4 regions of the Cetobacterium sp. 2G large genome follow, and region 2 is predicted to be linked to each of the others. Evidence: riboswitches for the same ligand, from Rfam matches in the RefSeq annotation. Region 2 holds a riboswitch; each other region holds the start of a gene.

Region 1 (3,218 bases), on a different contig from region 2:
GAGCTTACATGTACTCCACCTTCACCAATTATAGTATTTTCCTCTTGAGGAAATTTGTCAAAAATTTCATAAACATATGATTTTTCAATTGCAAAGTTTAATTCCTCTTCAGTACAATTTTCTTTTACAAGAGTGATATTATCAATTAAACTTCCATTTATAATATAATCACTTTGATCTACGATTCCAAGTCGTTCTAAATATGTTTTAAAAGTTATTTTATTTAATGGAATATTATTAATTAAAATTTCCCCATTTGTAGGAAGTAAAGCTCTTTTTAAAAGAGAAGCAGTAGTACTTTTACCAATTCCACTTTCACCAACTAGAGCTATTTTTTCTCCTTTTTCTATTTTTAAATTAAAGTTTTGTAAAATAGATTTCTCATCATAAGAAAAGCCTATATTTTTAAATTCAATTGAAGTGATAGGTTCTATTAGTGGTATATCTCCATCCATTCTATTGTTAAGATTTATAATTTCAGTAAATCTATTAACTCCAGATATTCCTTTTTGATAGATATCAACAAGTCCAACCATTCTCATAATTCTAAGTCTAAAACGATCAACTAAAAGCAAAAAAGATAAGATAATTCCCATTGTAACTCCATCTTTTATGTATAAATAACCTCCAGCAAGAATAATTATAAGTTGAGTTATATTAGAGTAAAAAGTTACTCCTGAAACAATTAAGCTAGATGGAATCATATTCTTCTTTTCACTTTCTAAAAGAGTATCATTTTTTTCAAGAAATCTTTTTTGAGCATAACCTTCTAAATAGTTATCTTTTAAAAAGGAGATAGTTCTCAAAATATCATGAAGATTAGCAGATAATAAACCTGAATTTTTTCGAACACTTCTATGACCAGCTTTCATTTTTTTATTTTCCTTATAAACAAAGATTAATGTTAGTGGTAAAGGAAATAAAGTAATTAGTGAAAGTTTTAAATCAAAATCTATCATTATAAAGATAGAAGCAATAATAGTTATAACTGAAAATATAAAATCCTCTAATCCTCTATGACAAAGAGTGGAAACACTATCTAAGTCATTAATAACTCTAGAAATTAAATCACCACTTTGATTTTTTTTAAAAAACTCACTAGGTTGATTTAAAAGTTTTTTTAATAGATCATTTCTCATACTTTGTTTTATTTTACTTCCCATTAATTTTCCGTTTGCTTGAGAATTAACGGCAAAAAATAGACGCAAAATATAAAGAATAATTAGTATAATAGAAAATTTTAACAATAAATCAATATTTTTAGATGGAAGAGCATCATCTATTAAATTTTTAATTAAAAGTGGTGAGTAAACATCAATAGCAGTCATAGCTAATCTCACACCTAAAAATAGAAGAAGAAGCTTATTTTCCTTTTTTAAATAGTAAATAAGAGTTCCAAAAGATGTTTTTTTCATAAAAAGTTCTCCTTAAAATACATTTATTTCTAAATTAATAGTAACTTTTTTTATACCTAAAAGTCAATACTTCATGATATAAATAATATAAATAATAGATGATAATGTTATAAATTTTAGATAATTTGATTGAAATTTGTACGATAAAGTGTTAATATTAATTAGATAAAAATGTAATGGTTCAACTTGATTAAAAGGGAATTGAGTGAAAATCTCAAACGGTCCCGCCACTGTATAGAGGATGAAAACAGTAATACCACTGAGGATATAAACCTTGGGAAGGGCTGTGAGTAGGATGAATCTAAGTCAGGAGACCTGCCATTATTTAGAATTCTGCGAGGACAGAGAAGGTAAAGGTTTTTACACTTCTCTTTTAGTATTTTCAAAAGGGAGGTTTTTTTTATTGGTGAGAAATTTTAATTTAAAATAAAAATAAAGAAAAATAATACAGGGAGATTAATGATGAACTTTTACAAAACTATGGAAAAGGGCGCGATTGTAGCAGCACATTTTGGAACGACACATGAAGACACAAGAGAAAAAACAATAGATATAATAAATAAAAAATTAAAAAATGAGTTTGATAAATTAGATTTTTTTCAGGTTTATACATCAAGAATTATAAATAGAATACTTTCAAAAAGAGGTATTGAAAATTTAAATACCACTCAAATTTTAGAAAAACTAGTAGAGCAAGGATATCAACATGTAATTATTCAACCAACATATATAATAAATGGAACTGAAATGGAAGCTTTAAAAAGAGAAGTGGATATGTTTTCTGATAAATTTGAAGATATAAGAGTTGGAACTCCATTATTAACAGAAGTAGATGATTATTTTAAGTTAATTGAAGTAATAGAAAAAGAAGTTGGAGTTTTAAAAGAGGATGAAGGAGTTGTGATGATAGGGCATGGCACAGAGCATCCTGCATTGTCAGCTTATCCAATGTTAGCTTATGTTACAAAAGACTTAGAAAAACCGATATACATAGGAACGGTAGAAGGATATCCAGGGCTAGATAATGTAGTAAGAGAGTTAAAAAGAGATAATAAAAGAAAAGTTACGTTAATGCCTCTTATGTTTGTAGCTGGAGATCATGCTAAAAATGATATAGCTGAAGATTGGAAAGAATCATTGGAAGAGAATGGATTTGAAGTAGAGGTAAATTTAAGAGGTTTAGGTGAAATTGAATCTATTCAAAATATTTTTATAGAGAGAGCTAAAAAATTAGAGAATTCTCAACCAGAGGATATACTAGTAAAAAAAGCTGAGTATGCTAAAGGAAGAAAAGCTTCTCATTAATTGGAAGAGTTTAACTCTTCCGCTTTTTATTAAAAGGAGAAATTATGAAGAAAATATTGTTACTATTTTTACTGATAACTACTTTAAGTTTTTCTAAAGAGAATGTAAGGGCAGTTTCAACATCACAGTTTACAACAGAAATTTTATTAGCTATAGGAGCAGAAAATCAGATTTTAGGAACAGCCTATTTAGATGATGAAATACTTCCAGAATTAAAGGAGAAATATGATAAGATACCAGTTTTATCAAAAGGAGCTCCAACTAAAGAGCAATTTTATGCTTTAAATCCTAACCTTTTAACAGGATGGAAATCTATAGCAACTCCTAAAAATTTAGGAACAGTAGAGGAACTAAAAGAAAATGGTGTAAAAGTTGTGTTTACAAAATCTCAAGATACATCTAAAATTGAGGATATATATGACGATATATTGATGTTTGGAGATATTTTTGATTTAAAAGATAATGCTAAAAATGTTGTTGAAAATATGAAAAAAGATA
Region 2 (3,218 bases):
CCTTTATATTAGGAATTCCAGGAATATCTTTCCCTTCTTTAAACTCTGTTTTCATATAAGTTATTGATTCCGATATTGTCAATTTATCAAAATAGTGTTCTAAAGAAAACTCTATTCCTTTTCTCTTACTTGTTCCATCTAAATTTCTATTTTTATTAAATTCATCGTTTTTATTTACTCCATAGAAAATTTCATTTTCTGTTTCTATATAGAATACTGATGTTGAGATATATGTATTCCCTACAAAATCCTTTACTCCAATTTCATAAGTTTCTGTTTTTTGAGGATTAAATTCTCCTGCCCAAGCATTTATTTCATCTGTATTAGGTGCTCTAAATCCTTTGGTATAACTTACATATGTAGATCCCGAATCAGAATATAAATAGCTTCCTGTCAGTTCTATTGCATCTTCTTTAAACTTTCTTGTTACAAATCTATCTCCCTTGTATTCAATATTTTGTCTTCTGTATCCTTGAGTAAATCTAAACTTCTCTATTGTAGAACTATTTATTATAAATCCACCTAAAGAGTTTTTTTCAGATTTTCCATTTCCATAAGCAAAATCTCTTGTCTCTCCCTGATAAATGTCTCCACCAAATACAACATAATTCTCATCTAAATATGAATATTTAAGTTGTGGCTTTAAATATTTAACTTCTGTCTTGTAATTACTTCCATTTGAAGAGTAGTTTTCATGAGCATATCTTCCTAATAGTTTAAATTCTAAATCAGAATTTATATTATATAAGTAATCTCCTACAAAATTATTTTTCTCTGTTTTTCCATCAATTCTCCAAGCATTTGGATTAGATTGTGTTCTGTCTTCATTAACTTCATCTTTAGTCAATGCTCCCGGAGCTTTAAAATCATTTTTAGAATAATTATATTTAAATTTTAACTCTCCATCATTAAGTTTATATCTACTTCTAAATCCAAAACTTTGTAAATCATCTTTAGAATAATCCCTATATCCATCTTTTTCTTTTTTCAAATAATCTACTTCAACTAAAAGCTTTTCTCCTATTTTAGTTCCATATGTAATTTGCTGTTTTTTTAATCCATAAGATCCTATTTCACTATTTAAGCTTCCATAATTTTTTTTATTTTCAGGTGCTTTTGTCACTATATTTATTGTTCCTCCAACTGCTCCATCTCCGTATAAAACTGAGCCTCCAGAAGGTATTACTTCAATTCTCTCTATATTATCTACTGGAATATTGCTTGTTTGATATCCTGATAAATCAATCGAATTAATTGGCGCTCCATCAACTAATACTATAACATTTGACTTTGCTGTAGGCCCTTGACCTCTTATATCAAAAGCGGCATCTGCTCCACCCATCTCTTTTACAATAACACTTGATACTAATTTTAAAGCTTCTGCTACTGTTTTCGCTCCCCTTTGCGTTATCTCTTCTCCTGTTAATACAGTTATATTTTTAGGTATATCTGCTATTGTTGTCTCTGTATTTTCACTCGTTATAACACTTTCTTCTAATTTCACAACCTTGTCTTGTCCCATTGATAAACTAGATGCAAGAATCAGTCCTGCAATATAAAATCTTTTTTTCATTTAATTTAATCCTCCCATTCTGTCACTCGCAGTTTATTTTTATGGCAGGTATCCTGACTCAACTTCATCCTCCAATAGCCCTTCCCAGTTTCCCAGTGGTTTATCTATTTTTGTCCATTTTACAGTGGCGTGACCGTTTAAGCTTTTCACTTAATTCCCTTTTAATTTATAAAAACCATAACGTCTTATTATACTATAATCACTTCATTTTTAAAAGTTTTAAACAATAAGTGAACAAAATATATTTTAAATTAACCTTGATTTATTTATATTTTTTAAGTACAATTTAGATAAAAAATTTTTTAAGGAGAGTTTATGAAAAATATTATCCCAGGTTATTTTTATATTTTTGACACTCCATTTGGTTTACTTAAAATTGAAGAATTAAATAATGAAATTATTAAAATTGAACTTAACAAACCTACTTCAAATAGAACTTTTAAGCTTACAAAACTTTTAGAAGAATCCTTTAAAGAGATTGATGAATTTCTAAAAGGCAAGAGAAAAAAATTTACATTTAAAATAAATCCTATTGGAACAGAGTTTCAAAAATCTGTTTGGAAAGCATTGCTTAATATTCCTTATGGAGAAGTTAAAACTTATAAAGATATTGCAATTGCTATTGGCAATCCTAAGGCATGTAGAGCCGTTGGATTAGCAAACAATAAAAATCCCATCCCCATAGTTATTCCTTGTCATAGAGTAATTGGTTCCAATGGTAAACTAACTGGATATGCCTATGGATTATCTATAAAATCCCATTTACTTAATTTAGAAAAAGGTGCAAAATAATTTCGCACCTTTTTTTAGGCTTCAACTACATTTTTAAAAACTACTTTCTCTACTATGTAAACTGTTATTAGATTAGTAAAAAATCCTGGTAATAACTCATACATATAACTATCTAATCCTAAAACTTTCCACATTAAAAATACAAACATTCCTACTAAAATCCCTGATAAAACACTTTTGCTATTTACATTTTTAAAATAAAGTACCGATATTATTGCTGGTCCAAATATTGTCCCAAAACCTCCCCAAGCATAAGCTACCAATGATAGTACTTTAGCATTTTGATTTAATGCAAATAGTAATGCTAATAAAGCTATTACAACAACACATAGTCTTCCAACCCACATTATCTCTTTGTCAGAAACATCTTTTTTCATATATTTATAAAAGTCTTCTGTTAAAGTAGTTGATGAAACTAACAATTGTGAATCTATCGTTGACATTATTGCTGATAATATTGCAGCTAATAAAATTCCTGCTACCCAAGGATTAAACAACTCTTTTATCATATAGATAAATATTTTTTCTGCATCTCCTCCTAACTCTGCAACATTTTTAAAAAGTGGTATTCCTAAAAGTCCAATTGCTATTGCTCCAATTAAAGAGATAATTACCCATATCATAGCTATTCTTCTAGATTTTTTTAATTCTTTTACATCACTTATACTCATAAATCTAACTAAAATATGAGGTTGTCCAAAATATCCTAGTCCCCAAGCTAAAGAAGACAATATTCCTAATATTCCTATATTCTCTCCATTTTGTTTAAATATATTAAATGAAATTCCTTTCAACTCAATTCCTTGTCTAACTGTCTCAATATCTCCAATTTTATAATATGCTGCTAACGGAA
Region 3 (3,218 bases), on a different contig from region 2:
TAGTAACTGTATTGATATCTTTTAAATTTTCAGCATTATTTTTTTTAGTAATACCTTTTAAAATAAATATATGTTCTTTAATAAATTGAATAACTTTATCATTGATTAATGATAAATCTTCTGTGGGAATAACACCAACTAAATTTGTGAATATTTTACTAACTTTATCAGATGTATCCATACCTAAAGTTTTTAATTTTTTTTGAATATCTAAATAAGAATCTTCTCCTAAATCATTTTTTAGTGGTTCAATTAAAGAGTTAAAAGCAGATATATTGCTTTGGTAGAAATTTAAAACTTCAGCTTCAATAGTTTTTTCTTCGCTTTCAAAAGTACTATAACTTTTTTCACACTCTTCTATGAAGTTTGATAAACTTTTTCTGAAAAAGTATTTTAATTCAAAAGATGTTATAGGATGAAAACTATGTTTACTTTCTAATAAAGTTGTTTCAAGATGTATGTTACATTTTTTATCATTTATCTCAGTAAGGTGTAAATTTGTTTCAATTTTAAATTTATCACCTTCTGTTAATATAAAATCCAATCCTTTATTTGCTTGAGGTTTTTTTAAATATAATTTATGAGTTGTATTTCCAAACGTTACATCTAAAAGAAATGCCTCATCATTAACAGCAGCATTAACTTTTGTATTTAAAATATCTTTTACTTTAAGATCTTCATAAGATTTATTTGAATTTTTTGCTCCAACTAACCATTTTTTAAGATTTTTAGGATTTAATGCAAAAATCTCTGCAAACATAGGAGGAACATTAATAATTTTGTCCTCTACAATAAGAGGTTGTTTATTTGTTTTAACATCGTTCATATTTAATCACTCCCTTATAAAAATTTAATATGTCACATTTAATCTACGAATAAAATTTAATTTTCTTTTTTATTATTGTAGTTTTATTAAAATTATTTTTAAAATTAATTTCTATAAAATAGCAAACATTTGTAGTTTAATTTTTAAACATAAACTTTTAAAAAAGGTTGACTTGTGCATAATCATTATGTATAATTATGATAAATATGTATATTATTTATGGTTCAATAATTTGATTAAAAGGAAAGTTGAGTGAAAATCTCACACGGTCCCGCCACTGTAAGGAGGACGAAATTAGACTAGCCACTGTAGTTTTTATGGGAAGGCCTAAGAGTAGGATGAATCTGAGTCAGGATATCTGCCATGAATATAAAAGAAAATATAAAATCTGCGGTGAACAGATTTGTATTTAGAACTGTCAATTTCAATTCTAATTAGCAATATTCTATTCATTTTCGCATTTTTTATATTTCCGCTAAACTTCACAAATTTAGGAGAAATGATATTATGAAACATAAGAACATAATGGTTGTTGGGACGTCTTCAGGAGCAGGGAAGAGTATAACAGTTACAGGCTTATGTAGAGCATTTTTTAAAGATGGATACACAGTTTCACCTTTTAAATCTCAAAATATGGCACTGAACTCTTATATAACAAAAGATGGACATGAGATGGGGCGAGCACAAGCTCTTCAGGCGATGGCATGTGAGATAGAAGCTCACTATACAATGAATCCTATTTTATTAAAACCCACAGGGGATAGAAGGATTCAAGTGATTGTCAATGGAAAATCTATCGGAAATATGGGAGGACTTGAATACGGAGATTATAAATCAAAGTTAAAAAAAGATATAATTCAAGCTTATAATACGATTAAAGATGAAAATCAAATATGTGTTATAGAGGGAGCAGGAAGCCCTGTAGAATTAAATATAAAGCAAGACGATATAGTAAACATGGGATTAGCTGAAATGGTTGATGCTCCTGTTATTTTAGTTGCAGATATTGATAGAGGTGGAGTTTTTGCATCAATTTATGGAACAATATCTCTTATGGAACCAGAAGAGAGAGCTAGAGTAAAAGGTGTAATTATAAATAAGTTTAGAGGAAATGTTGATATATTAAAACCAGGATTAGAAAAAATAGAGGAACTGACAGGAGTTCCAATTTTAGGAGTTATGCCATACTTTGAACTAGACATAGAGGATGAGGATGGGGTAACAGAAAAATTTAATAAGATTAAATCAAAAACTGCAGATATAACAGTTTCGGTTATAAAATTAAAGCATATATCAAATTTTACAGACATTGATGCTTTACTAGCAAATAAGGATGTAAATGTTAATTATGTAACATCATTTCATGAATTAGGAAATGAAGACCTGATAATTATACCTGGATCTAAAAATACAATAGATGATTTAAAAGATATAAAAGAGAAAGGAATCGCACAAGAGATTATAAAAATGTCTAGAAAAGGAACTCCTATTATTGGCATATGTGGAGGATTTCAAATTTTAGGGGAAAAAGTGTTAGATCCTTATGGAATAGAGGGAGATATAAAAGAACTTCCAGGACTAGGACTTTTAGACATAGAAACTACAATGGAAAAAGAGAAGGTAACAACACAGTATACAGGATTATTAAAAGGAGAAACTGGGTTATTAAAAGGATTAGGAGATATTCAAGTTAAAGGTTATGAGATTCACCAAGGAGTAACAGAGGGGAAAGAAAAATCTATAACTTTAGATAATAGATTAGTAGCCACAGTAAAGGACAATATTTTCGGAACATACTTACATGGAATTTTTGATAATAGAGAGTTTACTGATTTTATTTTAAATAATATAAGAGAGAAGAAAGGACTGGAAAAGAAAAATAGCACAATGACATTTGATGAATATAGACTTCAAGAGTTGGATAAGTTAGAAAAAATATTCAGAGAAAATGTGGACATGAAAGCTATTTATAAGATTTTGGAGGAGAACTAATGAGCATCATTTTAAAAATATGGATAGCTTATTTGTTAGATTTAATTTTAGGGGATCCATATTGGTTTCCACATCCAGTTAGATTTATAGGAAAATATATAACTTTTATTGAAAATAAAATCTATTCATTAAAAAATAAAAAAGTATGGGGAGGAGTATTAGCTTTTACAGTAATACTTTCAACAGTAGTATTGTCATATTACATAGCTAGGACATCTGAATTTTTAGAAATTTTCTTTCTATACACAACTTTGGCAACGAAAAGTTTAGGTGCTGAAGGGATTAAAGTTTATAAAATTTTAAAAAGTGGAGATTTACAAAAGGCACAAAAAGAGCTTTCTTATTTGGTTAGTAGAGATACGGGTGAGATGGACGAAATACAAGTTGTAAGAAGTACAAT
Region 4 (3,218 bases), on a different contig from region 2:
AATCATCAATATTTGGTTCTCTTCCCACAGCTATTAAAATTCCATCAAATATTAAAGAGTGACTTTTATCATTTTTATTAAATAAAACTTCCACTTTATTTTTGAAAAAGTTATCTACTTTTATAATATTACTTTTTGTTAATATCTCAATTCCTCTATTTTGAAAATCTTTTTTAACTTCTTCCCTAATCTCGGGCTCTTCTCTTAAAAGAATATTATCTCCACCTTCAAAAACAGTTACTTGTGAACCAAAGTTATTAAAAATTGATGCAAATTCTAGTCCTATATATCCACCACCAATAATTGCTAATTTAGAAGGTAATATATCTAACTCCATAATAGATGTACTCGTGTAGATATTCCTAGTTTTTTCTAATCCCTCTATTTTAGGAATAATCGTCTTTGCTCCTGTATTTATAAATATTTGCTCACCTTTTAATATAGTTTTATCTTCTCCATTTGTAACACTTATCAAATACTCAGTTTCAAAAGAACCTATTCCTGTATAAATATCTACATTTTTAAAAGAATCTAACTTATTATAATTAGCCCCTCTTAAATCGGAAATTAGTGTGTTTTTTCTTTCAATAGCTTTTTTAAAATTCTTTTCAATTTTTTGAGATTCTTCAACAAGAATTTTTGTAGGAATGCATCCTACGTTTATACAAGTTCCACCATACATATTTTTATCTTTTTCAATTAAAGCAACTTTTTTCCCTATTTTTCCTAAAAATCCCGCAAGAGTTTTTCCACCTTTTCCAAACCCAATTATAATAGCATCATAAGATTTAGCATTTAAAATATTACATATTTTCATAATAGTACTCCTTTTCATATTCTTATTTCATATGCTCAGAATACAATATTATTTATTTTCTGTAAATTAGTTACAAAAAAGTAACTACTATAAATTTTCAAAATTTAAAAAATAAAAGACGCTAAAATTTAAAGTTCTAGCGTCTAACAATAAAAATTTTATTTATATTTTACAAATTAATTTAAACTTTTATTATATGATATATTTAAACTATTTTTAACTTTTTTTAAGCTATCTAAAAATCTATTTTTTCTATTTATATGATATACAGCTTGCCTTTTCCATGGGTCTACTTCAAATAAATCCTTGTTTAAAGAGTAATAATATTCTTGGCAAAACTTTATATATTCTTTATAAAAAGTTTCTAAATTTTTTATTCCTTTATACTTTTTTAAATAAAATAACAATAGCTGTTCTTGAGGTGTCATCTTTACAATATGATATAAAAACTCCTGCTTCCCACTCATAGCTGATAAATTTTCTTCTAAAAACTTTGACAAATCTTGATAAGTTTTAAAAGTATGTATAAACTTATCAAATTCTCTAAACTTATTATAATCCCATTTTAAATCTTTACTCATCTTTCTCACTCCCTTGAACGTAGAGAAGAAGACAAAAAAATCTACTGGATATATAATCCTTTAGATTTTTTTACACACTTGTCCACTCCTAACAATTTTGTGTAGTTTTTAGGTAAGTCTCCTGACTTAGAATCACTTTACTCCTATCCTTCCCAGATTTTATTCCAGTGGTTTTATAGTTTCATCCTCATTACAGTAGCGGAGGCTGTGTAGGATTTACACCTACTTCCTTGTTATGCCTAAGCACCCAAAAACTTTTATTTAGTTTTATAATAATTTTATATCTCATTTTAAATTATTTGTCAATTCTTAAAATTAAAAATAGCTTCTTATATATCAGCTATACTATCTAATATATAAGTTGGATTATAAACACTTTTACTATCCCTTTTAGCTTCTCCTGTTAAAACTAATATTGTGTCACAGTCATTAATATATCCTGAAGCGATATCAGTATATAATCTATCCCCTACTATTACTACTTCATCTTTTAGTAAATTTAAATTTCTTAGTGCATAATCAAGCATAGCTTTTTTAGGCTTTCCAAAATATTTAGGAATTTTTTTTGTACATAACTCAATTATATTGCAAATAGCTCTACAGTCTGGTAAAAATACTCCATCCTCCACAGGATAAACTAAATCTTCATTTGCTGCTAAATATTCTACATTTCTATGTAGAAGTTTACAAGCAATCTCTAACTTTTTATAGTTTAATTCAGAATCAAGTGTTACCACAACTATATCAATTTCAGAAAAATCAAACTCATCATTTTCATCAAATATTTGAATCTCTAAATCTTTACAATAATTTTTATAATCCTTTGTCCCCACCATAAATATTTTTTTATCTTTACAACTATTTTTTAAATAATCTGCTAATACTCCTCCAGCAGTTATTATCTCTTTCAATTCAGCTTCTATTCCCAGTTTTGTAAATTTTTCGATATAGCTCTTTGGATTTTTAGAGGAATTATTCGTATAAAACCCTATTTTCTTTCCACATTTTCGTAATTCCTCAATTTTTTCTTTAGCTCCTGGTATTAGAACATCCCCTAAAACTATTGTTCCGTCTATATCAAATAAGTATCCTTTATAATCTTTCATTTTTGCTCCTCTTTTGTTAAATTACTTTTAGTTGCTTTTTTATTTCTTACCATGGTTATAACTTTTCTTTCTAGTATTTTCATTACTATTAAAGTTATAACAACAATTAAAAAAGCTGCTATAGATAAAAATACAAATCCATATCCAATTGCTAATCCAATTGCTGCTGTTATCCATAAAGTAGCTGCTGTTGTTATTCCTGAAACCTTATCATTTGAATAAACTATTGCTCCTCCCCCTATAAATCCCACTCCTGTTACAACTTGAGCTGATAGTCTTGTAATATCTAATTTATAACTTTCTATGAGGTTAGGTTGGGAGGATATTAAATTTATTTGCCTTATTAACAGCTCCTCTTGTAAAAGGGCAATCGTTGTAGCTCCTAAACATACCAATATTAAGGTTACAAATCCTGCTGATTTATTTTTTAACTCTCTTTCTAATCCTATACAACCTCCAAATATTGAAGAAACTGTCAATCTAAATAATATCTCTGTCAATCCTATCCCAGTCATAATTATCCCTCATTTTATATTTATTTATTTTGATTTGCTATAAACTGAACTCCTAAATCTGGAAAATCTGTAAATACCCCTGTAGAATTAGTTTGGTTAAATATGATTTCAAACATCTCATCTATATTGTCTACATAGTTTGGTAAAGCATCTTTTCTAATTGTGTACGGATGTAATTCCAATCCATTTTTTCCAATAT

The links. A riboswitch is a leader RNA that binds a small molecule or an ion and turns the genes downstream of it on or off. The one in region 2 is predicted to bind cobalamin.
Region 1: linked by a shared signal. The riboswitch ahead of H5J23_RS02435 (sirohydrochlorin cobaltochelatase) and the one ahead of H5J23_RS09280 (TonB-dependent receptor) in region 2 are both predicted to bind cobalamin.
Region 3: linked by a shared signal. The riboswitch ahead of H5J23_RS13565 (cobyric acid synthase) and the one ahead of H5J23_RS09280 (TonB-dependent receptor) in region 2 are both predicted to bind cobalamin.
Region 4: linked by a shared signal. The riboswitch ahead of H5J23_RS00675 (hypothetical protein) and the one ahead of H5J23_RS09280 (TonB-dependent receptor) in region 2 are both predicted to bind cobalamin.

The regions. Positions count from the first base shown of each region.
Region 1 is NZ_JACHTH010000003.1:259,144-262,361, reverse strand. It holds gene H5J23_RS02440 (ABC transporter ATP-binding protein) at 1-1,415, opposite strand, end outside; cobalamin riboswitch at 1,576-1,753, shown strand; gene H5J23_RS02435 (sirohydrochlorin cobaltochelatase) at 1,878-2,720, shown strand; gene H5J23_RS02430 (ABC transporter substrate-binding protein) at 2,765-3,218, shown strand, end outside.
Region 2 is NZ_JACHTH010000005.1:1,359,395-1,362,612, forward strand. It holds gene H5J23_RS09280 (TonB-dependent receptor) at 1-1,573, opposite strand, end outside; cobalamin riboswitch at 1,599-1,768, opposite strand; gene H5J23_RS09285 (methylated-DNA--[protein]-cysteine S-methyltransferase) at 1,889-2,365, shown strand; gene putP (sodium/proline symporter PutP) at 2,380-3,218, opposite strand, start outside.
Region 3 is NZ_JACHTH010000007.1:629,404-632,621, forward strand. It holds gene H5J23_RS13560 (hypothetical protein) at 1-826, opposite strand, end outside; cobalamin riboswitch at 1,030-1,207, shown strand; gene H5J23_RS13565 (cobyric acid synthase) at 1,334-2,818, shown strand; gene cbiB (adenosylcobinamide-phosphate synthase CbiB) at 2,818-3,218, shown strand, end outside.
Region 4 is NZ_JACHTH010000002.1:58,150-61,367, forward strand. It holds gene H5J23_RS00670 (FAD-dependent oxidoreductase) at 1-817, opposite strand, end outside; gene H5J23_RS00675 (hypothetical protein) at 994-1,398, opposite strand; cobalamin riboswitch at 1,492-1,664, opposite strand; gene H5J23_RS00680 (HAD-IIA family hydrolase) at 1,728-2,504, opposite strand; gene H5J23_RS00685 (MgtC/SapB family protein) at 2,501-3,019, opposite strand; gene glpQ (glycerophosphodiester phosphodiesterase) at 3,040-3,218, opposite strand, start outside.